DNA from 2 places in the Bacillus altaicus genome. Region 2 is predicted to be linked to the other one. Evidence: a T-box and tRNA genes for the amino acid it is inferred to sense, from the RefSeq annotation. Region 2 holds a T-box; the other holds one or more tRNA genes.

Region 1 (18,032 bases), 1.9 Mb from region 2:
AGGGACGTAACTATTTCGGCCTTTGTCCATTTCATGGTGAGAATTCTCCTTCATTTTCTGTTTCATCTGATAAGCAAATTTTTCATTGCTTCGGATGTGGAGAAGGTGGAAATGTATTTTCTTTTCTTATGAAAATGGAAGGACTTGCTTTCACCGAGGCTGTTCAAAAGCTTGGCGAAAGAAATGGAATTGCAGTTGCAGAATATACATCAGGGCAAGGACAACAACAACAAGAAGACATATCTGATGACACTGTCATCATGCAACAGGCTCATGAACTTTTGAAAAAGTATTATCATCATTTATTAGTAAATACAGAAGAAGGAAATGAAGCACTTTCATATTTATTAAAACGTGGTATTACAAAAGAGATGATTGAGAAATTTGAAATTGGTTATGCATCACAAGCTTGGGATGCAGCAACGAAAATTTTACAAAAAAGAGGTTTGTCGCTATCTAGTATGGAACAAGCTGGCCTTCTTGTAAGAAGTGAGAAGGATGGCAGTCATTATGACCGCTTCCGCGGAAGAGTTATGTTTCCGATTTATACTTTACAAGGTAAGGTGATAGCGTTTAGTGGAAGGGCGTTAGGAGATGACACTCCGAAATATTTAAATAGTCCTGAAACACCGATTTTTTACAAAAGTAAGCTGTTGTATAATTTCCACCAAGCAAGGCCGTTTATTAGAAAACGTGGGCAGGTTGTCCTTTTTGAAGGTTATGCCGATGTACTAGCTGCGGTGAAAAGTGGTGTGGAAGAAGCTGTTGCGACAATGGGAACAGCCTTAACTGAAGAACAAGCGAAACTTTTGCGACGTAACGTTGAAACTGTTGTTCTTTGCTATGATGGTGATAAAGCAGGGCGAGAAGCGACGATGAAAGCAGGGCAATTACTATTGCAAGTTGGTTGCCAAGTGAAAGTTACATCCTTGCCAGATAAGCTTGACCCTGATGAATATGTGCAACAATATGGGACAACCGCTTTTGAAAATCTTGTGAAATCAAGTATAAGTTTTGTTGGTTTCAAAATAAATCATTTGCGTTTAGGGAAAAATTTGCAAGATGAGTCTGGCAAAGAAGAATATGTGAAAAGTGTTTTAAAAGAGTTATCATTGCTACAGGATGCGATGCAGGCGGAATCATATTTAAAATCATTATCGCAAGAATTTTCGTATTCAATGGAAACACTTTTGAATCAATTGCACCAATATCGCAAAGAACAAAAGGTACAGCAAAAACAAATAAAGCAGGTTTCTAAGCCATCTCAAATTGTTCAAACGAAGCCGAAGTTAACAGGTTTTGAAAGGGCAGAAAGAGAAATTATCTACCATATGTTGCAAAGTGCAGAAGTGACAGTACGTATGGAACCTCATATAGAAGATTTTTATACAGAAGAACATAAAGGGATTTTATATGAACTATACGCATATTATGAAAAGGGAAATGAACCTTCAGTCGGAACATTTTTAAGTTGGCTCTCTGATGAAAAGTTGAAAAATATTATCACTGATATTTCGACGGATGAATTTATTAATCCAGAGTACACAGAAGAAGCGTTACAAGGTCATTTGGAGGCGTTAAGACGCCATAAAGAGAAACTTGAAAAGATGGAAATTATCTTTAAAGTAAAACAAATGGAAAAAACAGATCCTGTAGAGGCTGCTAAATATTATGTGGCATATTTACAAAGTCAAAAAGCAAGAAAATAGCTTTTTTGATAAAATTTTAGTATAATGAATGTTTGTATCTCGCGTAAGGAGGGGAACAGATGGCTGATAAACCAGCTCGTTCTAAACAAATTGAAACTGAAATGACCCTTGAGCAAGTGAAAGAACAACTCACTGAGCTTGGAAAAAAACGTGGCGTTCTTACATATGAAGAGATTGCAGAACGCATGAATGGATTTGAAATTGAATCCGATCAAATGGATGAATACTATGAATATTTAGGTGAACAAGGGATTGACTTAGTTGGTGACAATGACAACGACGAAGGTCCTAATAATCGCCAAATTACAAAAACGGAAGAAGAATTCGACCTCAATGATTTAAGTGTGCCACCAGGTGTGAAAATCAATGACCCTGTTCGTATGTACTTAAAAGAAATTGGTCGAGTTGACTTACTGTCCGCTGAAGAAGAAATTCGACTTGCGACACGTATTGAAGAAGGCGATGAAGAAGCGAAACGCCGTCTTGCAGAAGCAAACTTACGTCTTGTAGTAAGTATTGCAAAGCGCTACGTTGGCCGCGGTATGCTTTTCTTAGACTTAATCCAAGAAGGAAATATGGGTCTAATTAAAGCGGTTGAAAAGTTCGACTATCGTAAAGGTTTTAAATTTAGTACGTATGCAACTTGGTGGATTCGCCAAGCTATTACACGTGCGATTGCAGACCAAGCGCGAACAATTCGTATTCCAGTTCATATGGTTGAAACCATTAATAAGTTAATTCGTGTACAACGTCAATTATTACAAGATTTAGGACGCGAACCATCTCCTGAAGAGATTGGTGAAGAAATGGATCTTGCTCCAGAAAAAGTACGCGAAATCTTAAAGATTGCACAGGAGCCAGTTTCTCTTGAAACACCAATTGGTGAAGAAGACGACTCCCATTTAGGTGACTTTATTGAAGACCAAGAAGCAACATCGCCTGCGGACCATGCAGCGTATGAGTTGCTAAAAGAACAATTAGAAGATGTGTTAGATACACTAACAGATCGTGAAGAAAATGTTCTGCGTCTTCGTTTTGGTTTAGATGATGGACGAACTCGTACGCTTGAAGAAGTTGGGAAAGTATTCGGCGTAACGAGAGAACGTATTCGTCAAATTGAAGCGAAAGCACTTCGCAAATTAAGACATCCAAGCCGTAGTAAGCGTCTTAAGGATTTCTTAGAATAGGCTACCTTTAAGTTTACTTCACTTTTGTGAAGTAAACTTTTTTATTTTGTTAATTTTTGTTAAAATTTATCTATCGGCAACGATTACAATTTCTTGTAATTTATTTTACAGAATTGTCTTTTGATTTGCAAATGCTCATTTTTCGATTTTTCGATTAATTTTGTTTATTCCATACAAAATAATATGTAGAAAAGTAAAAAATATGATGAGAAACGTTAGTAATTATCGAAATAATATGCGATATAATAGTGAAAATCAATAAAATGAATTTACGGAATATTTTTAACAAGTAGTAGTTTGCTCTTTTCTGCTAGAGTGTTTTCAAGTACAATATAAATGACTGAATCATCTAACTATTTAGCGGTATAGAGGGGGGAGAAGAGATATGAAACGTAATCCGTTGATTCCGTTCGCTCTTATTGCAGCATTAGGTATTATCGTTATGTTTGTATTTTCATTTCAGGGGCTAAATAAATCTAAAGAGTTAGCTGATGCAAAAAATGGTGGGAAACCAGCACAAACAGCATCAAAGCCAGAGGATATTGTAAAGCAAAGCTGTACGAGCTGTCATGGTGATCAGTTACAAGGGGCGGTAGGACCTAATTTACAAAAAATTGGTGGGAAACTTTCGAAAGATGAAATTAAAGAAGTTATTTCAAAAGGGAAAGGAAATATGCCGCCAAATATAGTTCCAGCTGATCAAGCGGCAAAAGTAGCTGATTGGTTGTCGAAGAAAAAATAAAGTATAGAAAAACAAGTCTTTTGCTTTTTGCAAAAGGCTTGTTTTTCTATACTATCTAAAATACGATTAGTAATAGAGAATTGAAGTATTGTTATGGGCTTGCAACAACTACTATAAATTCATTATCATGGAGACAGACTGACAAGAGAAGGAGTAATGGAAATACATGAATGAAGTAAAGCTTTCGAAACGATTAGAAGAAGTTGTGAGGGAGATTCCGGTAGGCTCTACAGTAGCTGATATTGGATCGGATCATGCGTATTTACCGTGTTATACAATTATAAATAATATTGCTACAAAAGCAGTTGCAGGAGAGGTTGTAGATGGACCGTTTCGCTCTGCACAAGCAACTGTAGCTGAAAGTGGCTTACAAGATAAAGTAGACGTTCGTAAAGGGAATGGATTAGCTGTTATAGCGCCAGGAGAAGTAGATGTTATTACGATTGCTGGTATGGGTGGAGCGTTAATTCGTGACATTTTAGAAAGTGGTAAAGAAAAATTAGAAGGTGTAACACGTTTAATCTTACAGCCGAATATTGCAGCGCACCATATTCGTGAATGGTTTATTGAAAATGGATGGGAGCTTATCCGTGAGAAAATTGTAATAGAAGACGGAAAGATTTACGAAATTTTAGTCGGAGAGCGTGGAGATATAGCGGTACCTTACTCTGAAAATAAACAAGCTGAATTGTTTATGGGGCCATTTTTAATAAAAGAAAAAAGTGAAGCTTTTGTTGAAAAGTGGGAAGGAGAATTGAAAAACTTCCAAAATATTTTAAAACAGTTAGAGCGTGCAGCAGAGTCTGAAGAGACAAAAGCGAAGCGTGCAGAAATAGATGTGAAAATGAAAATGATAGGAGAGGTTTTATCATGAGTAAAATTCCGAATGGCCATGAAATTATTTCTTTGTTTGAAGGTATGTATCCGAAGCATTTAGCGATGGAAGGGGATAAGGTTGGCTTACAGATTGGAGCGCTTAATAAACCTGTGCAGCACGTATTAATCGCGTTAGATGTAACTGAGGAAGTTGTGGACGAGGCGATCCAATTAGGAGCGAATATCATTATAGCGCACCATCCTTTAATCTTTAATCCATTAAAAGCGATTCATACAGATAAGGTGTACGGAAGAATTATTGAAACGTGTATTAAAAATGATATTGCGGTGTATGCAGCGCATACAAATGTAGATATTGCTAAGGGCGGGGTAAATGATTTACTTGCTGATGCGTTAGGGTTACAAAATACAGAAGTATTAGCTCCTACATATGCAGAAGCAATGAAAAAAATTGTTGTATTTGTTCCGGTAACCCATGCAGAAGAAGTGCGCAAAGCTCTTGGAGATGCGGATGCAGGTCATATCGGTAATTATAGCCACTGTACGTTCGGTAGCGAAGGGGTAGGCATGTTTATCCCTCAAGAAGGTACAAACCCTTATATCGGAGAAACTGGACAGTTAGAACGTGTGGAAGAGGTGCGTGTCGAAACGATTGTTCCAGCTTCATTACAAAGAAAAGTTATTAAAGCGATGTTGGCAGCCCATCCATATGAAGAAGTGGCATATGATGTATATCCGCTTGATAATAAAGGTGAAACATTAGGCCTTGGTAAAATAGGGTATTTACAAGAAGAAATGACGCTTGAGCAGTTTGCTTCACATGTAAAACAATCATTACATGTAAAGGGTGCAAGAGTTGTTGGAAAGTTAGATGATAAAGTGCGTAAAGTAGCTGTACTTGGTGGTGACGGTAATAAATATATAAACCAAGCGAAATTTAAAGGAGCAGATGTATATGTAACAGGTGATATGTATTATCATGTTGCTCACGATGCGATGATGATTGGTTTAAATATAGTCGATCCAGGGCATAACGTTGAAAAAGTAATGAAGCAAGGTGTACAAAAACAATTGCAAGCCAAAGTAGATGAAAAGAATTTCAATGTACAAATTCATGCTTCACAGTTACATACGGATCCGTTCACATTTGTATAAGAAAAATAAAAACCGTTGCTCATGTAGGCAACGGTTTTTTGTTATTGTTGTTTTTTTACTTTTACACGTGGCAATATCTTTTGAAGTGGTACTTTTCGAATTCTGTCCCATGTAGCTGGATTCATCGGGTCATATTGCTCTAAGAAAGCAATAACTTCTTTTGTGATTGGTGTTGGAGTAGAAGCACCCGCTGTAACTGCAACATTTTCGATACCTTGTAGCCATTCTAATTGGATTTCACTTACGTCTGCAACGCGGTATGCTCTCGTACCAGCGATTTCTTGTGATACTTGTGCTAAACGGTTTGAGTTGTTACTTTTCGGATCGCCGACAACAATTGTTAAATCTGCAACATCAGCTTGTTTAGCGACAGCTTCTTGGCGAACTTGAGTTGCTAAACAAATTTCCTTGTGGAATTCTGCTGTTGGGAATTTTTTCTGAATGTCCTCCATTAAATGTTGAACATCCCATTGACTCATTGTTGTTTGATTCGTAACTAAAATTTTATCTGTTGGGATTTCTAATGTTTTTAAATCGTCAGCTCTTTCGATAAGATGAACGATATCAGGTGCAATACCAACTGCGCCTTCTGGTTCTGGATGATTTTTTTTGCCGATATAAATGACATGATATCCTTCAGCTTTCTTTGCTTCAATAAGGTCATGTGTTTTTGTAACATCTGGGCAAGTTGCATCAATTGTCGTTAAACCTTTTGCTTTTGCACGTTGTTTAACTTCTGGAGAAACACCGTGTGCAGTAAAAATAACAGTACCAGAATCGATTTTATCTAAAATTTCTAATCGACTTGGACCGTCTAATGTAATGATGCCATCCTCTTCGAAAGCATCTGTTACATGCTTATTGTGAACAATCATACCTAAAATATAAATGGGTCTCGGTAATGATGTATCTAATGCGGCGTTACGTGCAATAACCATCGCGTCAACAACGCCGTAGCAATAACCACGAGGGGAAATTTTAACAATCTTCATGTGAGTAATCCTCTCCTTCTAAACAAGGGATACTTTTGTGCATAGTCCATTACATTATAAAGGAGGAGGAGATAGAAAACAAAGGATTGTTACACATATAGTTTTGGTTTTGTTGCTGATTGTTGAACGGGTTCTTTCGGAACCTCTTTTTCTATTACCGGTTCAAGCACTATTTTTTTTCGTTTCCTTTTTGGAGGTGGAGGAGGTGGAGTTGCTACCTCAACCTGTTCTGTTGCATCTTCAGTTTGATTTTCTTCCGTACTTTTTCCAGAGGTGAGGATTTTAACAATGCTTGGTAGACTACGCATAATGGGACCGTACTGTTCGACAACAGGACCGACAGATTGCACGACTTGAGATACTTTTTCGATATTATTTATCATATTAGTTGGGTTCGAAATTAAATTTGAAAAAAAACTACCGATGCCGCTGCTAGATGCCGCTGCAGTTGTAGCTGACGCAACACCACGTGTATCATTTGATTCATACATTTGAGGTGGTATCATCTGTTGAGGATATTGCTGCATGTATGGTTGATATTGTTGTGTATATTGTTGTTGGTATGGCTGTTGCTGTTGATATTGGGGCGGCGGTTGTTGGTGCATCATCGGTGGCCCTTCCATTTGTCGATAAGGAGGGACCATTTGCATGAAAGGTTCGGTTGGATCGTGTTTTTTAAAGAGTTTAGCAAGGAAACCTTTCTTTTTTTGAGCCATCGGTGGTAGTTGTGGAATCGGATATGGTGTGTAAGATTGTTGTCCTCGATTCGGATACATTTGTCTTATAGGGGATTTCGGAAACATGTGGGAAATCCTCCTTTCTTCAGTTAGGTATATACACATACAATATGCAATGGAAGGAAAGAAGGTTAGTTTTTGAGATAAAAACCTAAACTAAAGATGGATTTTACTTGTAGATTTCGATATAATGTAGACTTGACTGATTTGTGCGCAGTAGAAATTTTAGAAAGAAGGTGTAACTTATGACACTACAAACTTTTACACAGTATGATTTTAAACCATTTTTAATAGATGCAGTTCGTGAACTACGCTTTTCAGAGCCGACAGGAATTCAAAAGAAAATTTTCCCGGTCGTGAAAAAAGGTGTGAGTATAATTGGACAATCCCAAACTGGTTCTGGGAAAACACATGCATACTTACTTCCTACATTAAACAGAATTGATGCAGGTCGTGAAGAAGTACAACTTGTTATTACAGCGCCTACTCGTGAGTTAGCACAACAAATTTATCAAGAAATTGTGAAACTAACAAAGTTCTGTGCAGAAGATCAAATGATTACAGCACGCTGTTTAATTGGTGGAACTGATAAACAACGATCAATTGAAAAGTTGAAAAAACAACCTCATATTGTAGTTGGAACGCCAGGACGTATTAAAGACTTAGTAGAAGAAAAGGCGCTATTTGTTTATAAAGCGGATACTATTATTGTCGATGAAGCGGACTTAATGCTTGATATGGGATTCATTCAAGATGTAGATAAAATTGCGGCACGTATGCCTAAAAACCTGCAAATGTTAGTTTTCTCTGCAACAATTCCTCAAAAATTAAAACCATTTTTGAAGAAATATATGGATAATCCAGAACATATTCATATTAATCCGAAGCAAGTTGCAGCAGGAAATATTGATCATTACCTTGTGCCTTCAAGACACCGTAATAAAACTGAATTAGTGAAAAATATGCTACTTCAATTTAAACCATATTTAGCAATTGTCTTTACAAACACAAAGAAGAAGGCTGATGAAGTAGCCGATGGATTAGCAGAACGTGGGTTAAAAGTAGGACGTATACACGGTGATTTATCACCACGTGATCGTAGAAAAATGATGAAACAAGTTCGTGATTTAGAGTTCCAATACATTGTCGCAACAGATTTGGCGGCACGCGGTATTGATATTGAAGGGATTAGCCATGTTATTAACTATGAACTTCCACCAGATTTAGATTTCTTCGTTCACCGTGTTGGAAGAACTGCACGTGCGGGTCATTCAGGTATTGCAGTGACGATTTATGATCCAGCAAATGAAGAAGCGTTAGATAGTTTGGAAAAACAACGTCATATCGAGTTTAAGCATGTAGATTTACGCGGAGATGAATGGGCGGATTTAGGTGACCGTCGTCGTCGTAAGAGCCGTAAAAAACCAAATGATGGACTAGATGTTATGGCAACAAAAGTTGTTAAAAAGCCGAAAAAAGTAAAACCAAACTATAAACGAAAACTTGCAACAGAACGTGACAAAGTGAAGAAAAAATATAGCAATAAAAAAAGATAAGGGATTTCCCTTATTTTTTTTTATCTCACTACTTGAGAGAAAATCGATTACTGCAGACTAATAATTAGTGAGGGGTAGAAAAAACGTTGACTAAAGTTTCACTTTATTGGATTAATTTAAGTATAGAGTGCAGACTGTTTAAATAGTCAGTTTAATCTATGTAGTGCCTTTTGTGTGAACAAACAATTCGCTACATATTTCTACAAATTATGCTATCATTATATCTATTGTATATTGAAGAGGTGATTGTATGTTAAAGATAGGATCTCATGTTTCAATGAGTGGTAAGAAGATGTTATTAGCAGCAAGTGAAGAGGCTGTTTCATACGGTGCAACAACGTTCATGATTTATACAGGTGCACCGCAAAATACACGAAGAAAACCAATTGAAGAATTGAATATAGAAGCAGGAAGAAAACATATGGAACTAAATGGTATTGAGGAAATTATCGTCCATGCTCCGTATATTATTAATGTTGGAAATACGACGAAACCTGAGACGTTCCAATTAGGTGTGGATTTCCTGCGTATGGAACTTGAAAGAACGGCAGCATTAGGGGTAGCGAGACAAATTGTTCTTCACCCAGGAGCTCACGTTGGTGCAGGAGCAGATGCTGGTATTCAACAAATTATTAAAGGGCTTAATGAAGTAATAACGCCAGAACAAACGGTTAATATTGCGCTAGAAACGATGGCAGGAAAGGGAACAGAATGCGGTCGTAGTTTTGAAGAAATTGCGAAAATTATTGATGGTGTGAAATATAATGAAAAACTATCTGTATGTTTTGATACGTGTCATACGCATGATGCAGGTTATGACCTTGTAAATGATTTTGACGGTGTGTTAAACGAATTTGATAAAATTGTTGGAATAGATCGTTTGCAAGTACTTCATATTAATGATAGTAAAAATGTACGCGGAGCTGGAAAAGACCGTCATGAAAATATCGGTTTCGGTCATATTGGCTATAAAGCATTACATCATATTGTGCATCATCCACAGTTAATGAACGTACCAAAAATTCTTGAAACACCGTATGTAGGTGAAGATAAAAAAGATAAGAAGCCACCATATAAATTAGAAATCGAAATGCTGAAAAATGGTACTTTTGATGAAGGAATTCTTGAAAAAATTAAAGCGCAATAAGGAGGGGATTTTCCCCTCCTTATTTTAATAGCTGCTGAAATAAAGTATTTACTTGTTGGGCAGTGGCAGGAGTAGTTACTGTAGCGATTTGTTTTAGCAAATCTAGTCGCTCGGTATTATCATAAATGTTAATATTTTTTCCCTTCATAAGTAAAACAATTTGATCAGCTTGCGCAGTCGTAATTGAAACTTCATATTCTTTACTATATTTCAATAACTCTTTTGTAGAAATATGATTTAATTTTTTGTTCACAATTTGTTTAATGAGGTTCATCGTGTTGTCCTCCTTCACACGTTCTTCTATCGAAATATATGTAAGCATAGCTTGTACATATTCGTATCAAGGTGCATTTTTTCAATGGGGAAAAGAAGCTTATGTTATAATATAAGAACGAAACTATAGATAAAGAGTATAAGGAGGACTTATGGAGAAAAAGCAACATCGAAAAGAAAGTGTTATTCATCTTGTATATCGTTTAGTTATGATTGTCTTTGGGGCAGCGTGTGCGGCGGTAGCGATTGAACTGTTTTTAATGCCAAATAAAATTATTGATGGTGGAATTATTGGTATTTCTCTTATATTAGATTATCTTACTCCTAATATTTGGTGGTTAAGTTTCTCTACTTTAGTTGTTATCCTCAACATTCCTTTTATGTACTCCGGGTATAAGCAAATTGGAAAAACATTCATGTTATCTTCAGCATTTGGAATTGTAGCTTTAGCATTTATTGAATCAACGTTGCATGCTATCCCGCCATTTACAACAGAGCCGATTTTAGCAACAGTTTTCGGCGGTCTTATTTTAGGGATCGGTGTAGGACTTGTTATTCGTCATGGTGGATCGTTAGACGGGACGGAGATTATGGGAATTCTATTAACGAAGAAATTACCGTTTTCTGTTGGTGAATTCGTAATGTTTGTGAACTTATTCATTTTTGCATGGGCAGCATTTGTTTTTGGTGTTGAACAAGCGATGTATTCTGTTATGACGTACTATATCGCATTCAAAACAATTGATACCGTAATTCAAGGATTAGACGAAACGAAAGCGGTTTTAATCGTATCCGATCAATATGAGGAAGTATCAAATGCAATTTTACACCGCCTTGGTCGTGGAACAACAAAACTTGTTGCTAAAGGTGGCTATACAGATAAAGAAAAAGAAGTTATTTATGCAGTTGTAACACGTCTGGAAGTGACGAAGTTAAAATCAATTGTGCATGAAATTGATGAAAACGCATTTGTTACGATTATGAATACACAAGAGACAAATGGTGGTAAGTTTAAATCAGCAATTCATTAAAAAGTTAATTGTAATATCTTTTGAAAGCAGAGAATTCTTCTCTGCTTTTTGTTATAATAATAAGGTTTCTTGAAATAAAGAATATATTTTAGGCAGATTGGTTTACAACTATAATAAGCTGTACTATAATTCAAATAGAGATAAATCGGAATCATTCTGAATTAAAATAGGTGAGATGATATGAATAATATATTGGAAATAGAAGGATTAACGTTTCGATATGAAGATCGCAACGTGTTAGAAGATATTAATTTGCAAGTTCCGAAGGGAGCTTTTTTAGGTTTAGTTGGACCAAATGGTTCAGGGAAATCGACTTTACTTAAATGTTTATTGGGTGTTTTAAAACCAAAGCAAGGAAGTATTAGATTGTTTGGCATTGATAGTAAGAAATTTAAAGAGTGGAATAAAGTTGGTTATGTATCCCAAAAGGCAAGTAGTTTTAACTCAGGTTTCCCAGCAACTGTTTTTGAAGTTGTTTCAATGGGGCTCGTTTCGAAAAAGGGGCTTTTTCGCTTTTTTACGAAAGACGATAATGCGAAAGTAGAAAAAGCGATTGCTGATGTAGGTATGAGTGAGTTTCAAGGTCGCAACATTGGAGAACTTTCTGGTGGACAACAACAGCGTGTATTTATTGCTCGTGCACTTGTGAGTAATCCGGAATTGCTTATTTTGGACGAACCTACTGTTGGAATCGATGTGAAAAATGTGGAAAGCTTCTATGAGATACTAGAGGATTTAAACAAAAGGCTAGGAATCACGTTAATTCTTGTTACGCACGATATGGGTGCTGTAACAGAGAAGGTGACGCATGTTGCATGTTTAAATCAGCATCTACATTTCCATGGGAATGTAGAGAAATTCCGAGAGTTAGAAGATGCAGAAATGTCGATTTTATATGGACATCATGTTCATCGCTTAGAACATGAACATGGGCATCACGGGAGGATATAATGATACAGGATTTTTTACAATATGATTTTTTACGTAATTCTTTATACGCTGGTGTTTTAATAGGGCTTGTCGGACCACTTATCGGCGTGTTTGTTGTAATTCGCCGCATGTCGCTTATTGCGGATGCATTAAGTCATGTGACGTTATCAGGAATTGCAGCCAGTTTATTACTTGAAAAGACAATCTTTACTGGTGGGTTTTTAAACCCTTTATATATGGGAATGTTTTTTTCAATCGGTGGAGCATTGCTAATTGAAAAATTACGTACTGTATATAAACATTATCAAGAGTTAGCAATTCCGATTATACTTTCAGCAGGGATGGGGATTGGAGTTATCTTCATTTCACTTGCTAATGGATTCAATACGGATTTATTTAGTTATTTATTTGGTAGTGTAAGTGCTGTGACAAGTGCAGATTTAATTATTATTGGTATAGTGGCAATTGTAGTTATTATAACGATTGTTTTATTATACAAAGAGTTGTTTTTACTATCATTTGATGAGGAATACGCTGTATCAACCGGTTTGAGTGCAAAGTGGATTCACTTTATTTTCATTATATTAGTTGCTCTTGTAATTGCGGTATCAATGCGTGTTGTAGGTGTTCTTCTCGTATCATCTTTAATGACGTTACCAGTTGCAGCAAGTATTCGTATTGCAAAAGGGTTTAAACAAACAATTTTCTTTTCCATTTTATTTGGTGAAATTGCAGTAATTGGTGGAATGTTTGCTTCGTATCAACTTGATCTAGCACCAGGTGGTACAATTGTTATGATAGCGGTTCTTATTTTAATCGGTGCGATTTTATGGAAGAAGAAAAAAACTGCATAAAGTAGGGATAGGTATGAATCTAACAGAAGCTTTACGCCTAATGAAGGAAAAAGGATATAAACATACGGGGAAAAGGGAAGAGATGCTAAGATTATTTGCGGCGCATAATCGTTATTTAACCGCAAAAGATGTTTTAGAACATATGAAGGATGATTATCCAGGACTTAGTTTCGATACGATTTATCGTAACTTAACGGTTTTTGCTGAAATTGGTGTTTTAGAGCAAACGGAATTAAATGGTGAAAAACATTTTCGTTTTATGTGCTCTATTATGGAACATCATCATCATTTCATTTGTTTAGATTGTGGTGGTACGAAAGAAATCACTTCTTGCCCAATGGATTTTATGAATAAAGATTTTAAAGGTTATGAGGTAACGGGACATAAGTTCGAAATATATGGTCGTTGTCCAAAATGTGCAAAATAAGAGAACTCGTCGGTTATATAACTGACGAGTTTTTAATTTAAATGTGAAAAAAGGTTGCTCACAAAAATTGTGGGCAACCTTTTTTTATTGTTCTTGTTCCTGTTTTTCTTTTTCTTTTTCTCGTTCGGCAGCCATTTCAGCAGCGATTACATCAATTTCTTTTTTCAGTTCTTCTACCATTGTTTCTTCGGGTACTTTACGAACGACTTGCCCTTTACGGAATAATAAACCTTCTCCGCGTGCACCGGCAATACCGATGTCAGCTTCACGAGCTTCACCAGGACCGTTTACGGCGCAACCGAGTACTGCAACCTTAATTGGAACTTTAAGTGTAGAGATGTATTCTTCGACTTCATTAGCAATGCTAATGAGGTCGATTTCAATACGACCACAAGTTGGACAAGAAATAAGTGTTGCGGCATTAGATGCAAGACCGAATGACTTTAATAGTTCACGTGCAACTTTTACTTCTTCAACTGGATCAGCACTTAAAGAAATACGAAGTGTATTTCCGATGCCTTTACTTAAAATTGCTCCAAGACCGGCGGCGCTTTTTACAGTCCCAGCAAACAATGTTCCTGATTCTGTAATACCTAAATGTAATGGATAATCAAAAGCGCGAGCAGCTTTTTCGTACGCTTCAATTGCTAAGTTAACATCAGAGGCTTTCATGGATACGATAATATCGTGGAAATCTAAGTCCTCTAAAATTTTAATATGGTGCAGTGCGCTCTCGACCATACCATCAGCAGTTGGATATCCATACTTTTCTAAAATATGACGTTCTAATGAGCCGGCATTTACACCGATACGGATTGGAATGCCACGCTCTTTCGCTGCATTTACAACAGCTTCTACTTTATGGCGACGTCCAATGTTACCTGGATTGATACGTACTTTATCAATGCCGCCTTCGATTGCTTTTAAAGCAAGGCGATAATCAAAATGAATATCAGCAACAAGTGGAATGTTGATTTGTTTTTTAATATCAGCAATAGCATTTGCTGCGCGTTCGTCTGGAACAGCAACACGAACAACTTGACAGCCAGCTTCTTCTAAACGTTTAATTTCAGCAACTGTAGCCTCAACATCATGTGTTTTTGTTGTCGTCATACTTTGTATAATTAATTCATTGTTACCGCCAATTGTTAAATTACCGACTTTAACTGGACGTGTTTTTGTGCGTTGAGTCATTTCATTCACGAATTGATCGCTCTCCTTATAAAAGAAGTTTCTTATTTTAGTCCCTTACATCAATGATAGTATGTGTGAGAAAGGGCTATAGAAACCAAAGTACTCGGTTTCACTTTTACTATTGTATCAGCGCCTTTATGTAATTGACAAGGATTAAGTGATTGCTTATTGATATAACGGGAATTTATAAGACTTTCCAACTTGGATTTTTGTAGCAGATGTATTTTTATTTAATTGCTTAAAATCATCAATTACTTTTTCAATAGAAGGGATTTTTTTCTTATTAATCGCTTCTGTAATAGAAAGAACTGTATCGCCAGTTTTTACTTCGATTGCTTTATAAGCTGTATCCGTTTCTTTTTCTGTTTCTTTCTCTTTATTTTGTTTTGTATCTGTATTTTCTTGTTTTATCGTTTGGGCAGCAGAGGTTTTTTTGTATGAACTTAACATCGGTAAAGTACCGATTTTTATGTCGTAATAAAATATATAACCGAGGACAAGCACGAATAAGAGTACACCTAATCTCTTCATATCCTTCACTCCTTTGCTAGGAATATATGCTTGTCCAAAAAAAAAATGCCTATTTAGGCATTTTTTTATAGTTCTTGTTTTTCTTTCGGTTTTGGAACTTCTTTAATTGTTAAGTATAGAACGATTAAAACAACTGCAATGTAAATGAATGTTGCACCAGGTACGTTTATTTTGAATAAATCCATAATCATAAAGAAGATTGTTGGAATTGTGTAGCTGTAAGCAGTTAATGTCCAAACTTGTTTATAAGATAATTTGCGTTGACCGCTCATCGCAGAACCGATGAAGGCAAGCAATGTAACTCCTACAAAGGTAATAAATAATTGGAACAAGTACAGTAAGAACCCAATAACGAATAATAAGATTGGATAGATACTGTCAAATAACGAAATGAAATCTTGTAAATCCTTTTTCTCAAGAGATGCGCCTAATAAGTCATTATAGGAGTATGTTTGTGTTTGACCATTCCCCATGGAGACTACTTTATCTTTTAAAACAAATAAACCTGTTTTATTTTGATATTTTTCTAAGTCTGTTGAATTGGGATCAAATACGAAAAGGGCATTTCCATCTTCTTTTTCGATAGGTTGATCAATATCAGCTGTTAGCTCGCCATTTTCAATTTTAAAATCAGGTAAATCTTTTTCGATTACTTTATTTACCATGTTAACACCATCTTGGATGACGCTACCGTACAAGAAAGTTCTTGGAATAGTAGTGATTAGGCAAAGAAGCATAATATACAAAATGGTTTTACCGATTTTTTGAAAACGGAAAAGCGCCATATCTTTAGGCGAATATACGCTTTTTGCTAGCTGTGTAAAAATGGACATAGATTCACTTCCTTTATGTATGTATAAAATCATTGTAACGTACGAATCTAGAGAAGCTCAAGATATATTATATTTACATATAGTAGAGAGGACTAAATTCCTTCTTATTAATTTACTTCTTTTAGTAGAGAAAAATACAATTGACACTTTTCTTTTGTATATGGTAAATTTATCTTACATTTTTCAAACGATATATCCGATGGGAATTTAGTTGTTTTTAATGGTACATACGTAATCGTGGACCCTTAGCTCAGTTGGTTAGAGCAGACGGCTCATAACCGTCCGGTCGTAGGTTCGAGTCCTACAGGGTCCATATCCATTTCATATGTTTATTATGTCAGCAGGAAGCTTCCTTGTAGAAGGAAGCTTTTTTTCGGAATATATGAGCATTTTAATTGAAAAGAAGTGGGAATTTTGCTACTTTAATGATAGCAAGACAAAGCGATTTATTTGTTTGCACCCTATGGCAATTAGGGTAGAATGAAGTTGTAGGTCACATATGTAGTGACAATACATAAACCGGGAGGAATATAACAATGGCAAAACACGAATTACCAAATTTACCTTATGCGTATGATGCTTTAGAACCTCACTTTGATAAAGAAACAATGAACATCCATCATACAAAACATCACAACACGTATATTACAAACTTAAACGCTGCTTTAGAAGGTCATGCAGAATTAGCAGACAAAAGCGTTGAAGAATTAGTTGCAAACTTAAACGAAGTACCTGAAGCAATCCGTACAGCAGTACGTAACAATGGTGGCGGACATGCTAACCATACATTCTTCTGGACAATCCTATCTCCAAACGGCGGGGGACAACCAGTAGGCGAACTTGCAACTGCGATTGAAGCGAAATTCGGTAGCTTCGATGCATTCAAAGCAGAATTCGCAAAAGCTGGCGCAACTCGCTTCGGTTCTGGTTGGGCTTGGTTAGTAGTAAACAATGGTGAGTTAGAAGTAACAAGCACTCCAAACCAAGATTCTCCTCTAACTGAAGGTAAAACTCCAGTTATCGGTTTAGATGTTTGGGAGCATGCTTACTACTTAAATTACCAAAACCGTCGTCCTGACTACATCGGTGCATTCTGGAACGTTGTAGATTGGAACGTTGCTGAAAAACTTTACCAAGAAGCAAAATAATTGAAGTTAATAAAGCTAGAAAAAAGCTAGGAGTTTTCTCCTAGCTTTTTTCTATGCTCTCCTTTTACATAATTGAGCTTGTCTTTGGAAGACTAGAACATGAAGTAAAGGAGAGTTGTGTATGAAGTGGAAACATGTAATTGGTGATGTTGAAGTGAATCGGGATTTAGTATTATTGCTCGTTATAGGAGGTTTATACACGCTCGCAATTTCTTTATCGAATACGTTTGTAAACATTTATTTATGGAAGCAAACACAAAATTATGTAAATCTGGGCTTGTATAATTTGGCCAGCGTTGTATTGCAGCCTCTAACATTTCTTGTGGGCGGGAAATTAGCGAAACGTATTGATCGCTCGATTTTATTGAGAATTGGTGTAGGCACGTTAGCTGTTTTTTTTATCGTCGTTTTAGTAGCGGGAAAAAGTGCATCTCACTATATTTTACTAATGGGAGCCCTTTTAGGAGTTGGTTATGGTTTTTATTGGCTCGCTTTTAACTTGTTGACATTTGAGATTACAGAACCAGAAACAAGAGATTTTTTTAACGGTTTTCTAGGACTTCTTACATCGTTCTCTGGAATGATTGGGCCGATAGCAGCAGGATATACAATTTCACGTATGGAAAAATGGAGTGGTTATACTGTCGTTTTCTTCCTCTCGTTACTGCTATTTGCGGTTGCAGTCGTTCTAAGCTTTTTTTTATCAAAGAGGGAATGTGAAGGACGCTATGAAATTGTGCAAGTATTGA
Region 2 (14,531 bases):
CGCATGTTGTCCGCCGTATAAAAGAGCATCTGCTTGTTTAATCGCCTTCGCTCCATCACGGAATTTAGCATTTGGCGTTAATGACCAATGTGATTGTAAAATAATTTTTGTTGCTACATCACGGCCAAAAGCTTGCGCCATTTCATATTGACCTTGAGCCCATATTTCCCCATCATTATGCACTTCATTCGTTATATCTTTCGGATATACTTTATTCGTATCTAATCGGCGTAAGCACGTTGGATCTGAACTAGAGTAAGCAGCCGCATCCCATTCTCCAATGCATGCTTTTCCGTAACCTGTCGTTGATACCGCATCTTCATACGTTGCGCCTAAGAAATCACCAAATCCTTCTCCCATCGCTCCGCCTTCTGGTGAACTTCCGAAGCCAGGTACTTGATTATCTTGAATAGAATGTCCATATTCATGCGCAATAATGCCAGCATCTTCTGCATCATCTACTCCGCCAGTACCGAAAGTTAAAGCCTTCGTTGATGGAGAATAGAATGAGTTATCATCAGTTGTACCATTTACATTCACTTTAATCGAACGGTTATTAATATTTTTAAAGCCTATTCCTTGAATGTAACGCTGTAATGTATCAATATGATAATATGACATAACATCTTCAAAGCTATCATTTGCACGTGTAAAGTTAAATTGTAGGTTAGTAGATTTCGTCTTCGCCTTTGATGAAATTGTTACATACTCTCCAATTAAAAACCCACTACCGTCTAAACCTTTTAGAGTAACGGTTTTCAATTGATTCGTTAGAGCTGCTGAATCTGCATCATTATTATCCTTTAACCCTGCTAAACTACCACTTGATACGACAGGATTAGGTAAAAATACTTTCCCTGTTCCTTCTGCTTTTCGGTTTATATCAACCTTTTTAATTAACTTTCCATTTTCCGCATCAATAAATGTTTCCCATGCACCAAATGGATTATTAGAATGGACTACAACTTTGTATACTGGGATAGCGATTCCCTCTTCAATCATATATCCGAATTCTTTCTCAGTAGGAGCCCATAAGTTTTGCTCACTTTCTCCTCCAACATAAGCCATTGATTTTTGTTCAGCATCTTTTTCACTAATCTTTTTAGCTATTTCTTTCACACTTTGAACCGCCTGGTAATCAGAAACAGCAAGTACTCCTTGTCCCTGGCCATTAATAGTAACTGTTATTTGTTTTGAAAATACAGGAGCACCATTGACTACTTGTTGGAATCTAACATATGAAGCTACTGACGTTTCAGTTGTAGAAATATATTGTAAGTCTGAAAGGTCTGCCTTTAATCCATACTGCGCAGCATTTCCTTTTAAATATTCAATTGCTTTTTTCTGTGGTGAATAAGCTTCTAGCTTTACTTGCTGTTGTTTTTCCAATGCCGAAACCGTAGAAATCGTCCCCATTACTAATGGCACAGTCATTGCCATTGCCATTGCCACCATTTTTTTGTTTAACATAAAACCACTCCCCCTAATAAATTGAATCCTTTACCCCATTCCTTTAAGGCTATTACTGTCCACAAGTAACGAGATAAATTGAATCTACGAGTAATTCTATACGAGCAATTCTATTACCTTCACATTTATGGTGAGTGAAATTTTCTCAATAATTATGTATAAAATGAGAACAATACTTTAGAAATATATTTATTTCCCATTTCGATTAACTATATTTTACCAAAATAATGTATTGAAAAATAGGTTATTTTTTACCTAACGATAGGTTGAAAAATAACCAAATGAATGATACACTTTAATTAATCTTTTTTATTGGGAGGATTTATTATGAGTAAAAGTGAAGAAACACTCTCTTCCATAGTCGAAGCAAGTTATCGACTATTTGCCGGTCACGGCATTGCCAAAACGACCTATACAATGATTGCTGAAGAAGTTGGTATTGCCAAGCCATCTATTTATTATTACTTTAAATCTAAAGATGCATTAATTGAAAGTATTTTTAATGAATTATGTGCAGCGATGCAGTTCTCCTCATTCTTTCATACAGAAGAATTTACGAAAGAGAATTTCATTGAGAAATGTGTTGAACTTGGCTTTAAAATGATAGACGAACAACAGAAAGATCCTTATTTTAATCGTGTATTACAAGAATATGTATTACTATCTTCAAGAAACGATATGTACAAAGATCGATTACTAACTGTACAAACAGAATATTTAAACGGATTTGAATCACTCCTAACAAAAGCAAATGAACTTCAACTCATTCAAAATAAAAATCTAGTTTCAAAAGCTCATATGTTGGCATTAGTACTTGATAATATCGGAAACTTCATGATGTTCGATGTAAATATGAATTATAAACAAATATGGATTGAAGCTGTCCACAGCATATTCGAAAGAAGTGATTCATATGAAAACTAAAAAACGAATTATCGGCTTAGATTTTGCTAGAGCGTGGGCAATGTTTGGAATGTTACTAGTTAATTTCATGGTGATAACAGGGGCGGAAGGAAATGGACCTCCTCTGTTAAAAACCTTTATGACACTTTTTGAAGGTAGAGCTTCTGCCTTGTTTGTTATACTTGCTGGGATTGGCATAACTTTAATGACTAAATCATCTGTTGCTAGCCAAGATAAAATAAAAATCAATACCAGCCGAATATTGATTTGGAAACGATCACTATTCTTATTTATTTTAGGGTTATTATTGTATGTAATGGAATGGACGGGTGATATTTTACACTACTACGGCGTTTACCTTTTCATCGCTGCATTACTAATTACTGTACGAAGAACTATACTAATATGGATTTCTATCATTATTTTACTTGCTGCACAATATCTCCAACTTACTTTCAACGCCTTCGAAGGATGGGGAGGCACAATCCCATTTATAAACTATATAGACTTTTGGACCTTAAAAGGTTTTCTTCGCAACTTATTTTTTAATGGCTATCACCCTATTTTCCCATGGTTTTCTTTCTTCTTAATCGGTATGATAATTGGCAGATTAGATCTTCATAATAGAAAAATTAGACATAGATTGCTCTTACTCGGTATAACAGTAACGATAATTATAGAGCTGTTGTCCAAAGTATTAACTCACCTTTTTATCCCATACATTGGTGAGGAAGCATCTACATTTTTGTTTAATACAGGCCCTATTTTACCAAATATATTATACGTCGCATCTGCTGCAGGATCCGCTATTGCTATATTAATAATTTGCCTCTACATTGCTGAAAAACATGAAAAGAATTGGTTTATTACATCCATTGTACAAACAGGCCAATTAACATTAACTCATTATGTAAGTCATGTATTTATCGGTATTGGGATATTGATTCTATTAAATAGGATGGAACATCAAACACTATTATTCGTTTTACTATTTGCTACTGGATTTTTCATTTTCAGTGTATTATTTAGCGTTTTATGGAGAAAGAAATTTTCTAGAGGCCCTATCGAATGGATTATGAGGAAATTGGCCGGATAAAGTGAAACTTTAATCAGTGGGGATTTTGTCCATCCCCACTGATTATTAGCCCTCACCAATCGGGCTTTTACGAGCATACAAAAAGGAAGTTGGAATGATTCCAACTTCCTTTTTTCTTTAATTAGCCGCGTTTAATTTAATTCGGACTTTTGTCTCCCCTAAAGAAAGTTCATCGTCCTCATTCGTTAAGTGACCAAATGTAAATTGCTTGACGAGTAAGTTCTCTTCCAATAAATCTTTATGATTCGTTAACGTTTGCTGTAGTTCTTCTTCTGTATCAAGAATTACATCCACTCGTAAATTAACCGGTAAATTCAACTGCTTACGATATTCTTGAACTGCACGAATAAATTCACGTGCTACTCCTTCTTGTAACAATTCCTCAGTTACATTCGTATCTAACATAACCGTATATTGTCCGTTAGTCGTATTTGAGAATCCTGATTTCGCAACTTTCTCTACTAAGACATCTTCAGCCGTGACAATTACTTCTTTCCCTGCTGTTGCTTCATATACTGCTTTTTCTGTTGATACAAAATTTTGTACTTCTTCTTGTGATAATTGTTTTAACCACCCGTTTACTGCATTCACATTTTTACCAAACTTCGGTCCCGCTGTTTTAAAATTCAGCTTTAATTGATATGATGTGTATTTCGATTCATCCAGTTCAACATGGAATGCTTTAACATTTAGCTCATCCATTACGATATCACGATAAGATTCCCAATCGATATCATTTTCGTTATGCTCAAGTAATACAAGCTCTGCTAACGGCTGTTTTACTTTTAATGAATGTTGATTACGATTACTTCTTCCAAGTTCAACAACTTGTAAAACAGCATCCATTTCCGCTTCTAACTTTGACTGGATAAGTGATTCGTTTACAACCGGATAATCTGCTAAATGAACGCTGCTTTCTTCTAAATTCAGATGAATATCCTCAGCTACAAACGGTGTAAATGGTGCGATTAATTTACTAATTGTTACAAGCACTTCATGAAGTGTTTCATACGCAGCTGCTTTTTCAGGATTCATACCAGATTCCCAAAAACGATTGCGTGAACGTCTTACATACCAGTTACTCACTTCATCTACAAGAGCAGCAATTTCACGAGCTGCATTTGTGAATTGATAATCATCAAGTGCAGTTCTTACCTTTCTCGTTGTGCTATGCAATCTCGATAACACCCATTCATCTAATTTCGTACGTTTAACTTCATACTTTTCTTTCGGATTATATTCATCTAAACTTGCATATAAAACGTAGAAGCTATACACATTGACTAACGTATCTACAAATTTAGATTTCGCTTCTTGTACTGTTCTTTCAGAAAATCGTTTCGCATTCCACGGTGCACTATCAACGAGTAGAGCCCACCTTAGAGCGTCGGCACCAAACTTCTCTACTAAATCAACAGGATCTAGTGCATTCCCTTTACTTTTAGACATTTTCTGTCCTTCTTCATCTAGAACATGCCCTAATGATAATACTCGTTTATATGGTACTTTCCCTGTATATAGTGCTGATACGGCTAATAAACTATAAAACCAGCCGCGTGTTTGATCAATTCCCTCCGCAATTACATCTGCTGGAAACTGTTCTTCAAACAACTTTTTATTTTCAAACGGGTAATGATATTGCGCAAAAGGCATGGAACCACTATCAAACCAAACATCAATTACTTCTGGTGTTCGATTCATTGTACTTCCGCATTTTTCACAGCACACTTGTACTTCATCTACATATGGCTTATGCAATTCTAAATCTTCAGGTGTTTCTTTCGTACTATGCTTTCTTAATTCAGCAATACTTTTCGGTGCGAATTGATGATCGCAGCTTTCACATTCCCATACGTTTAACGGTGTTCCCCAATACCTATTTCGGCTAATATTCCAGTCCACCATATTCTCTAAAAACTTCCCAAAGCGTCCATGTTTCATATGATCTGGATACCACGTAACAGTATCATTATTTTGTAAAAATGTTTCTTTAATCTCAGTTGTTCGAATTAACCAGCTTTCTCCTGCATAATAAAGTAACGGTGAATCACAGCGCCAACAGTGTGGATAGCTGTGCTCATATTTTTCTTTATGATATAGCAAACCTTCTTTAGCTAAATACCGAACGATATCAACGTCACATTCTTTTACAAACTTTCCTTTTAAGAAGGGTACTGCTTCTGTATACTCACCTTTCTCATCTACAACATGTAAGAACGATAACCCTCCACTTTGAACGACTTTATAATCTTCCTCCCCATATGCTGGAGCGATATGAACGAGTCCTGTACCACTATCTGCAGTAACAAAATCTGCTGCAATTACGTGGTATCCATTTGTAACTTCCTTCATCGGAAACGGTGCTGTATACGATGTGTTTAATAATTCTTCGCCTTTATGAACAGATAATACTTCATAGTTTTCTTTTAATACTTCTTGTACACGTTCTTTCGCAACAATGTATACATATCCTTCTTGTTTCGCTTTAACGTATTCCATATTCGGATGTACGGCAAGTGCAACATTCGCTGGGAGTGTCCACGGTGTTGTCGTCCATCCAAGGAAATATTCATTTTCACTATCTTTCACTTTAAACTTAACTGTCGCGCTTAAATCTTTCACTGTTTTATATCCTTGTGCAACTTCATGTGAACTAAGAGATGTTTGACAGCTTGGGCAATACGGTGAAACTCTATGCCCTTTATATAACAAACCTTTTTCATGAATCGTCCCTAAAATATTCCATACACTTTCGATATATGGATTCTCTAGAGTAACGTACGGATCATCCATATCTACCCAATATCCAATACTCTCCGTAAATTCACGCCACTGTTTCTCATATGTGAATACACTTTCTTTACACTTTTGAATAAATGGTTCAATGCCGTACTCTTCGATTTCATGTTTACCTGAAATGCCAAGTTGTTTTTCAACACCCAATTCTACAGGTAATCCATGTGTATCCCATCCGGCTTTTCTTAACACTTTATATCCAGCCATCGTTTTATATCTCGCTACTAAATCTTTAATCGTCCGCCCAAGTGCATGGCCGACGTGTGGTAATCCGTTCGCAGTTGGTGGCCCTTCATAAAACACAAAAGATTGTGCGCCTTCTCGATTCTGAATTGATTGCTCGAAAATACTTTGTTCGTTCCACTGCTTACGAATACGTGTTTCTCTCCCTACAGCTGACTCTTTTACATCTACTTTTTTCATGTACAATCACTCCTTTGAATTTTTTAAAAAGCACACAAAAAACCCGTCCCTATGAAGTAGGGACGGGTTTACCCGCGTTACCACCCTAATTCTATTAGCTTTTCACTAATAGCACTTAGCAACGTACTAACATACGCGTTCTTTGTAACGGCAGACATCCGTCCGAGCTTACTTTATTCAGCCACGGCTCCTCGGAGATGATTTTCAAATAGCGTCTGCACACCGGCTTTCAGCAATACACCGGCTCTCTGGAGAACAGCTCACTATTTTACTCTTTCTCGTCTTCAGATTTGTATACTTTATTAAAAGTTATTTTATGCCATTGGGCAATTAATTGTCAACTAATTCAAAATATATTTTTATTTATACCCTTTTTCTCTATTCTTATACAATTACTTTTCAAACTCTCGCAATCCTGCTAAATCTTCATCTTCCTCTGCAAGTTCAGCGAAAAATCCTGTTTCATCTTCACGAAGCACAATTTCAAGTTGATCTCTTGCCTCTTCATTTCTGTTTAATAATGTTAAATAACAAGCATGATCGTATCTTGCTAACAAGTCAGTAGGATCAATTGCTAATATTTCACTTGTTATTTTTTCTGCCTTTGTCGTTTGCCCAGCTTTATGATACGAAGATGCTAACGCAAGAAGAATTGCCGTTTCATTTGGATGATGTACAGAAGCATCTTCTAATAAATAAATCGCATCCTCAAACCTCTCTTGACTTTGATATACTTCTGCTAAAGCAAGGAATCCTCTACTTACAAATGGCGTTTTCTCAATTAATTGCAAGTAAATTTTTTCGGCTTTTCTTTCTTCGCCTAGCTTACATAATACATTCGCTTGTAAAAGAAGAGTATCGTAATCATCCGGTAGCTCTCGAACCATTTGTTTCGTTAATTCAAAAGCATCTCGTAACATATCCTCTTCCTCACACTCAATGAAAAGATTTACAAGTTGCTTCGCTACATCATAATCCCACTTATTTTCTAACGATGTTTGTAATACCTCTATCGCTTCTTTATTCATCGCTGCATTCTCGTAAAATAGTGCAAAACGCTGCGCTGCCATACTATTTTTTGGATTTAACTTCAAGGAGATTTCAAATAAATCGATAACAGCTGTAATCATTGAAATTTCCTTCGCACGATTTTTCATGCGATAAAATGCTCTTGTAAATATAGATTTTTTCGGTTGCTCATTTTGCTGCCTTTCTACTAATCTTTCGGCAACCGCAGTAGCTGCATACACAAACGCTGTACTTCTTTCTGCTTTTCTCACCTTTAACGTATGAAGTGCGTCTCGTATTTGCGATACTTTTTTATGTTGCTCCATTGCTTTTACGTACACACCAAATATACGTTCACTTTCCAAATCTTTATGCATTACTTTCAGCGCAACTTCGATTGCTTCTGCACTCTGCTTTTTAACTAGCAATTTCGCATAATGATATAATACTTCCACATGCGCTTCATCTATTTTTATTGCACATTCAATATATTCTTTTTCTTTATTTACCTCATTCATCGCACCATATACGTATGCAATTGCATCTAAACGCCATATTTCTGGTACCTCTTCTGCTAATTGTTCTAGTTCAACCAGCAATTCTTCATGAAGATTCAAATCTACTGAAAGCTGTGCCAAATATTCCATATTAATATGCAAAGGCTCTTCTTTCATTGCCTGGACCATATGACTTTGTTCTTTATAACTATTTTCTTCTTTTTCATATATTTCTGCTAGTTGCACATGTACACCTGTGAAATTCTTATCCATTTCTAAACATGTTTCATACGCATGCTTCGCTTCTTGAAATTGCCCTAACGCCATGAATGTTTCACCGATTCGGAAATACGGCAATGAATCCTGTTTTTTCTTAAGTGCATCATTATACCGTTTTATTGCTTGATCATACTGTCCAATAGATTCATATAAAACACCAGCATAACAACCGTATTCAATTACTTCCGTTTTCTCTTTTTCTAACGTTCTTAAAAACGCTATGCCTCGTTGTACAAAAGCTGTGTCTTTTATTCGATTTACATACTCATCCAACACGCTCGCTATATTAGCGTATACGCTTCGTATACCGTTCTCTAATTTAGAAAGTGCAAGTTTTAACTCTTTTTCATCCCCACCTAATGCAATTTCAGCATCCCATAGCACCATGCCAGCATTCATAAGGAAATCTTGATTGTCTTCAAATTGCTTATTAATACTAACAATATAGTTTTTTGCATACTCATATTGTTCCTTTGCCATATAAACTTGAGTTAAGCCGAAATGGGCATATACATCTTCATTATTTTCTTCTAAAGAACGCTTATATATAGTTTCCGCTTCTTCCAGTTCATCATTTTGAAAATGCACATCTCCTAAACGAACATATAAAGATGCCTGATCTTCACAATTTTGAATTCCTTGTAATAAAATTTCCTTCGCATTATTCCCATCATCCAAATCTGATTCATAGATTTCCGAAAGCTTCGTATATAAATACGCTGCCGTTTTATCTAATTGAATTGCTACTTTAAGTCCTTTTACCGCCAAATACACTTTTCCTAAATGCTGAGCACATCTTGCACGTTCATACCATATGTGCGCTTCATACTTATATTCTTTTAATAAATCATTAAAGAATCCATATGCTTCTTCATATCGTTCTAAATCTATTAAAATTAAACCGTGATTTACAAGTGTAAACCTTTCTGGGCTACGTTCTATAGCTGTTAGAGAATACTCTAGCCCCTTTTCGGATTGATCCATATACATGTATGATAATGCTAAGAAACTCCACGCAACTGGTTGATCTGCATCCAATTGTAATGATGAACGAAAACTAGCAATCGCTTCTGCATAATTATCTTGCTCAAAAGAATAACGTCCATTTATAAGATGATACAACGCTTGACTATTTTTCTTCTCCACACTTTGAAGCATATATCCTGCTTTTTCCATATCTTGCAGACGAATAAAACACTGTGCACTATGCAATTTCACAAAGTCAGAGCTCGGAAACTTTTCCATTAATTTTTCTATACAAAACTGAATAAAATCTTTATCTACTTCAGCATCTAAATGTTTAATCGTATATAGCCAAGTGTTTGGATTTTCACTTGTTTCTTTTAAAAATAGTACTAACTTTTCAATCCCCTCTTTATCTTGCTCAGCTAAATGATCTGTAAGAGAAAAGATTGTTTTATAATAAATGTGTTCTTCCTCATTTAAAAATGAAAGTTGTTCTATTCTATCTTTTGGTATAAACGTAATAGCCAAACAATCTGTGTAACGATATTTTTCTTGCAACTTATCATATTCCACAAGAATCGGTTCCAAGAAATTCGGATCTTGAATATAAAAAGCTTGCAGTACATCGTCATAACCAGAAAGCACTTGTACATGGGAAGCGTGCTCAATATCTATACTTAATAAAACGGGAATACCTTGATTGAGTAATCTCTTATAATTTTCCTCATTCCCTTGAAAATAACGATATTCGTAACCTTGCTCTTCTATATATGTAACTGTATCTGAAAACTTAGAACCTGTTACATCAAAAATATATTGTGCAATTTCATCTTGCGTACGTTTTTCTCCCCATACCCCTAACATCATTTCCAAACTTGTCGGAACGCAATAGTTATCCTTTTGTACAACCGGAACTATCGGTAAACGAACCTTTTTTCCATCAGGATTTTTTTCTATATGATGATATAGAGAATTTTTCAAACTCTTTTCGCTTTTCAATAGTGCTTGCAAATCGTGAATATTATTCATTTTATAAAATGCTTCTGCACGTAAATGTATAAAATAAGTTGTATATGCATGATGCGGAAGCATATGATTAATTTTATCTATTACCGCTAACATTTCTTCATAGCGCTCTAAATCTAATAAATATTTTACTTTTTCAAAATAGAAATATGGTACTTGAGGGAACTTTGCAATCGCATCATTAATGAGTTGTAATGCTCGCTGCTGTTCACCTTTATATGCATATAATTGCGCCAATAAGTACGTAGCTAACTCTTCACAATCTTTATGCTGCTGACCGGCTAAAAGTTGTTCCTCTGCCTTCTCCCACTCACCGGTCTGTATATATAAGTAACCCCATTTATCAAAAACTGCACGTGTACTATACTTTTCCGCCTTTTGCATATAGGCATAGGCCTCTTCATTTCGCTTCATATCTAACAAACATCTAACTAACGTAAAATATGCTTTCGTTAAAACATCCGCATCAGTTTCCTCTTCATTTACCTCTTCCAAAGCATCTTTTAACAATTGTTCAGCATCAAGAATTTTACGCTCATCAATTAACTCATCACAATATAAAGAGAGCGTTCTCATATTTGGGAATTTTTTATACGTATAACGAATTAAAAAGGAGCTATATTGATGCATCAAGCCTTCATCAGCAAGACGAATTAATGTATCAAACTCCTTAGAGGACGAGACGTTAGAAAGCCAGTTCTTCACGTATGATAACTTATTCGTTTCTTTTATATGCGCAATTTCATTATTTATCTCATGTAATCCATCTACAAATCTCTTTTCTTTCAAACAAATTTCTAATTGTTTAAAATCTAGCATGTATTCACCTCAAATAATTATTTATACTGCCATTTGCAAGCAGTATTCTAACCTACTTGCTTAGATTTTACACATCATATAGTATGCATTCAACTAAAACCTCATATAATGAACGATATTATTTAATATTATTCAAGTTTATAACTAAATATCTTAAAAACATTGATTTTTATGGGGATTTTGTTTAATTTGATGAAATATCATGTGTTATTAGAACATCGATTTTATCCTCTTTTTTGAGGCTTCATTCAGTGGATGAAATTATATCAACAATTTCCTGAATATATCTATCGTAACTTATAATATATCAACGATTCGACAAGATACATCGATTTACCGCCAAAAATGACAATCATCCTATCTTCTATTTCATACTATTAGGGAGGTTGTTTCACTTATCAAATTTTAAATCCACAAAAACACCGTAATGATCACTTGGGAATACGCATGATGAGGTTAATGCTGAATCCGCAAATATAGATAAATTTTCTATATTTTGGAATTCAAACACGCCATTTTCTTGTATCATAACCCAATCATATCGTTCTCCTTGCTTTTCATCCCCTAGTAAATTTGTATTCTTTCCATAATCTGTGGATCATCATTAAAATCACCACATAATAATTCATAGCCAATAACTCTGTTTTTAATCCAATTATTCACGGTACTCATTTGCTCTTGTCTTACCCTACTAGATTTCCAATTTAAATGAACATTCGTTATCCCGAGCTTATACTCTTTATATTTTAACATGATTCGAATGGCACAATAATTCGATTCCTCTATATCTGTTTCCCAAATAGCTTCTTCAGCTAAGATAGGAATTTTACTTAAAAAAGCTAGGCCTTCATCTGGAGAATCTGGATACTCTTTAAATACACAGACCGGATATCCAGATTGATCTGCTATATACTGCGCAACATTTTTCTTTAGTCCATAAGTAACACAACTTCTAACTTCCTGTAGAGCAAGAATATGAGGAGCAACATTTTGAACTTCCTCACAAATAGCCTCTAATCTCTCTGACCACAAAGTTTGATGATTCCAAATGTTGAGGGTAGCAATTCTCATTATATCCCTACTTTTCTAACATTAAATTTATCTCCTTATTTCACCGTATGTAATTTTCATATTAGGGGCATATACCAAAGCAGAATGTATATGAAACACTTCAAAAAATCGTAGTTCTGCTTCATATTGAGCGAGCGCTTCAGCAAATGTTAAGCCCCGACTCATTAAACGGTCTATAAATTGTTGTTTTTCACCTGGATTACTAGCAATCCCCTCTTCTTTTAGGAAATTATATAATCCTTGCTTATCATTTTGATTTAAATTAGGATCTAAAAAATTCACTTTATCACTTACTCTACATTCAATATTTTTAACACCTAATTCACTTAAATACATTGGTATTTTCATGCCAATATTGCCATCTTTACCACTTCTGTGTGCATCTTCTTCAAATAACTTCTGCAAAACACCAAGCTGGATAATTTCCGATTGAATTAATCCGTCTAGCGTGTATGAGGACATATTAGAAATCCAATTCGGCTCAAAACATATTATCTTTCCTCCCTCCTTAATTGAATTTATCATTTTTTGCAACATCGTTTTGGGCGAATTCATATGTAATAAGAAAGCATGACTGACAGCTATATCATATTTATTTTCCAATTCAATTTCTGTAGCATCTCCTTCAATAAATTCTGATTCATATGGAAGCGAACGAAACAACTCTCTCGCTTCAGCTATTAATGCTTCCCCGCTATCAATACCTGTATACTTTGATCCATTTGGAAGTAACGGCAACAAAATTAAACCTAAGTAGCCATACCCGCAACCGTAATCAACAATATGTACTGGCTCAGAAATCTTCCAAACTGTATTTACTAAAAAACTTAAATAATCATCGTTATAATATAAATCTCTCGTATTTCTTAAATATGCTAGCTTACTATTCCAATCATACTCTTCCAGGTCCAACATCTCCTTTTATATACAAAACTAAAGTTCTCCATTTAATAAACGTATTCCTATGTTTCTAATATTTTTAGAGATTTTTAGTTCTAATTATTGCATTAAATCGTACATGTTCTTTACTCTCCACCTATTTGACAAACTAATTTTTAAAAAAATAAAAAGGATTACATACCTGAAACGATATATAATCCTTTTCATAAAAAAGAAATACATAGAAGTTTAGATAGTACAATCACAATCTGAGCAATCGGTACAATCTATTACGTCACAATCTAAATTTCTCTTTTTTTTGCTTCTTTTTAAATAAAAATATAGTAGCACCATAAATAATAGGCAAATAACAAAAGCTATTGTTGCTTCTATATATTTTTCATGAATGATAAAACCAATTCCACTTCCACCTGATATAAAAATTAGAATTATGTAAATCCAAAACATGTAAGTAGCTACCTCCGTTGATATGTGGTTTAAGATGTAATCCATATAATACTAGATGCAATAAATAATCCCATACCATTACCGCTTAATAAGCCAGTAGTTACTCTTAGCAAATTTATGCTGCTTCGCCATTTCCACTTTTGGGTGAATCCATCAATTAATAATGGAATTTGAGCAAAAAAGGATAGCATTAATGAGAGACTAAACGAAGGTGTTATTAAAAAGTAAATTGGAAACATACATAAACCAATAAACATACCTGTGCATCGCGCACATAAAGGCATGTATTTTTGTAGTTTAAGAAAACTCCTTTCCGGTAGTCTATGACAAGGAATGTTTAAAATGAAACTTCGAATCAATACGGACCATCCTCTCTACAAATATTTTAATTGATTTCGTAACAAAATTATAGAATTCTTACACTTCGTAGCGTATAACACTTTATAAATAAGAATTTATTTAAGAAAATACAAAAAGACAAATCCGGTTAATGACCGTCTGATTTGCCTTTTTGTTACAAAATTTTTATTTTACATCTCCTCAGGTGCCCCTACCCCAAGTAAACGTAATCCCTCTTTTAATACAACCGTCACAGCGTAAGCTAATGCGAGTCTACTCTCTTTCTCTTCGTTCTCTTCTAATATACGAACATTTCCATAATATTTATTGAACGCTTGTGCTACATCTAATACGTATTTTGAAATAGTAGATGGCTCATTTTTGTTGAAGGCCGCTTCAATTACTTGCGGGAATTTATAAAGTAATTTTACGACACTCCAGCTATAATCATCTTTTAATGCAAAAGTACAAGTTTCAAATTCTACACTTTC

Evidence for each region. The T-box of region 2 lies ahead of ileS (isoleucine--tRNA ligase). A T-box ahead of a tRNA ligase gene usually reads a tRNA of that ligase, here a tRNA-Ile.
Region 1: it encodes a tRNA-Ile, which carries the amino acid that the T-box ahead of ileS (isoleucine--tRNA ligase) is inferred to sense. The anticodon was not compared.

The regions. Positions count from the first base shown of each region.
Region 1 is NZ_CM143394.1:1,427,277-1,445,308, forward strand. It holds gene dnaG (DNA primase) at 1-1,709, shown strand, start outside; gene rpoD (RNA polymerase sigma factor RpoD) at 1,769-2,896, shown strand; gene cccA (cytochrome c550) at 3,282-3,638, shown strand; gene ACE38F_RS07495 (tRNA (adenine(22)-N(1))-methyltransferase) at 3,805-4,512, shown strand; gene ACE38F_RS07500 (Nif3-like dinuclear metal center hexameric protein) at 4,509-5,630, shown strand; gene ACE38F_RS07505 (4-hydroxy-3-methylbut-2-enyl diphosphate reductase) at 5,672-6,622, opposite strand; gene vrrA (VrrA/YqfQ family protein) at 6,712-7,425, opposite strand; gene ACE38F_RS07515 (DEAD/DEAH box helicase) at 7,605-8,915, shown strand; gene ACE38F_RS07520 (deoxyribonuclease IV) at 9,166-10,062, shown strand; gene ACE38F_RS07525 (DUF2624 domain-containing protein) at 10,082-10,336, opposite strand; gene ACE38F_RS07530 (YitT family protein) at 10,488-11,366, shown strand; gene ACE38F_RS07535 (metal ABC transporter ATP-binding protein) at 11,547-12,317, shown strand; gene ACE38F_RS07540 (metal ABC transporter permease) at 12,317-13,150, shown strand; gene ACE38F_RS07545 (Fur family transcriptional regulator) at 13,164-13,577, shown strand; gene ispG (flavodoxin-dependent (E)-4-hydroxy-3-methylbut-2-enyl-diphosphate synthase) at 13,662-14,771, opposite strand; gene ACE38F_RS07555 (hypothetical protein) at 14,937-15,302, opposite strand; gene yqgB (protein YqgB) at 15,368-16,135, opposite strand; tRNA gene ACE38F_RS07565 (tRNA-Ile) at 16,375-16,448, shown strand; gene sodA (superoxide dismutase [Mn]) at 16,672-17,283, shown strand; gene ACE38F_RS07575 (MFS transporter) at 17,405-18,032, shown strand, end outside.
Region 2 is NZ_CM143394.1:3,354,268-3,368,798, forward strand. It holds gene ACE38F_RS17410 (M36 family metallopeptidase) at 1-1,470, opposite strand, end outside; gene ACE38F_RS17415 (TetR/AcrR family transcriptional regulator) at 1,798-2,394, shown strand; gene ACE38F_RS17420 (DUF418 domain-containing protein) at 2,384-3,469, shown strand; gene ileS (isoleucine--tRNA ligase) at 3,587-6,688, opposite strand; T-box leader at 6,744-6,982, opposite strand; gene ACE38F_RS17430 (tetratricopeptide repeat protein) at 7,081-11,283, opposite strand; gene ACE38F_RS17435 (endonuclease/exonuclease/phosphatase family protein) at 11,848-12,354, opposite strand; gene ACE38F_RS17440 (class I SAM-dependent methyltransferase) at 12,382-13,260, opposite strand; gene ACE38F_RS17445 (hypothetical protein) at 13,483-13,701, opposite strand; gene ACE38F_RS17450 (DUF2085 domain-containing protein) at 13,731-14,060, opposite strand; gene argS (arginine--tRNA ligase) at 14,232-14,531, opposite strand, start outside.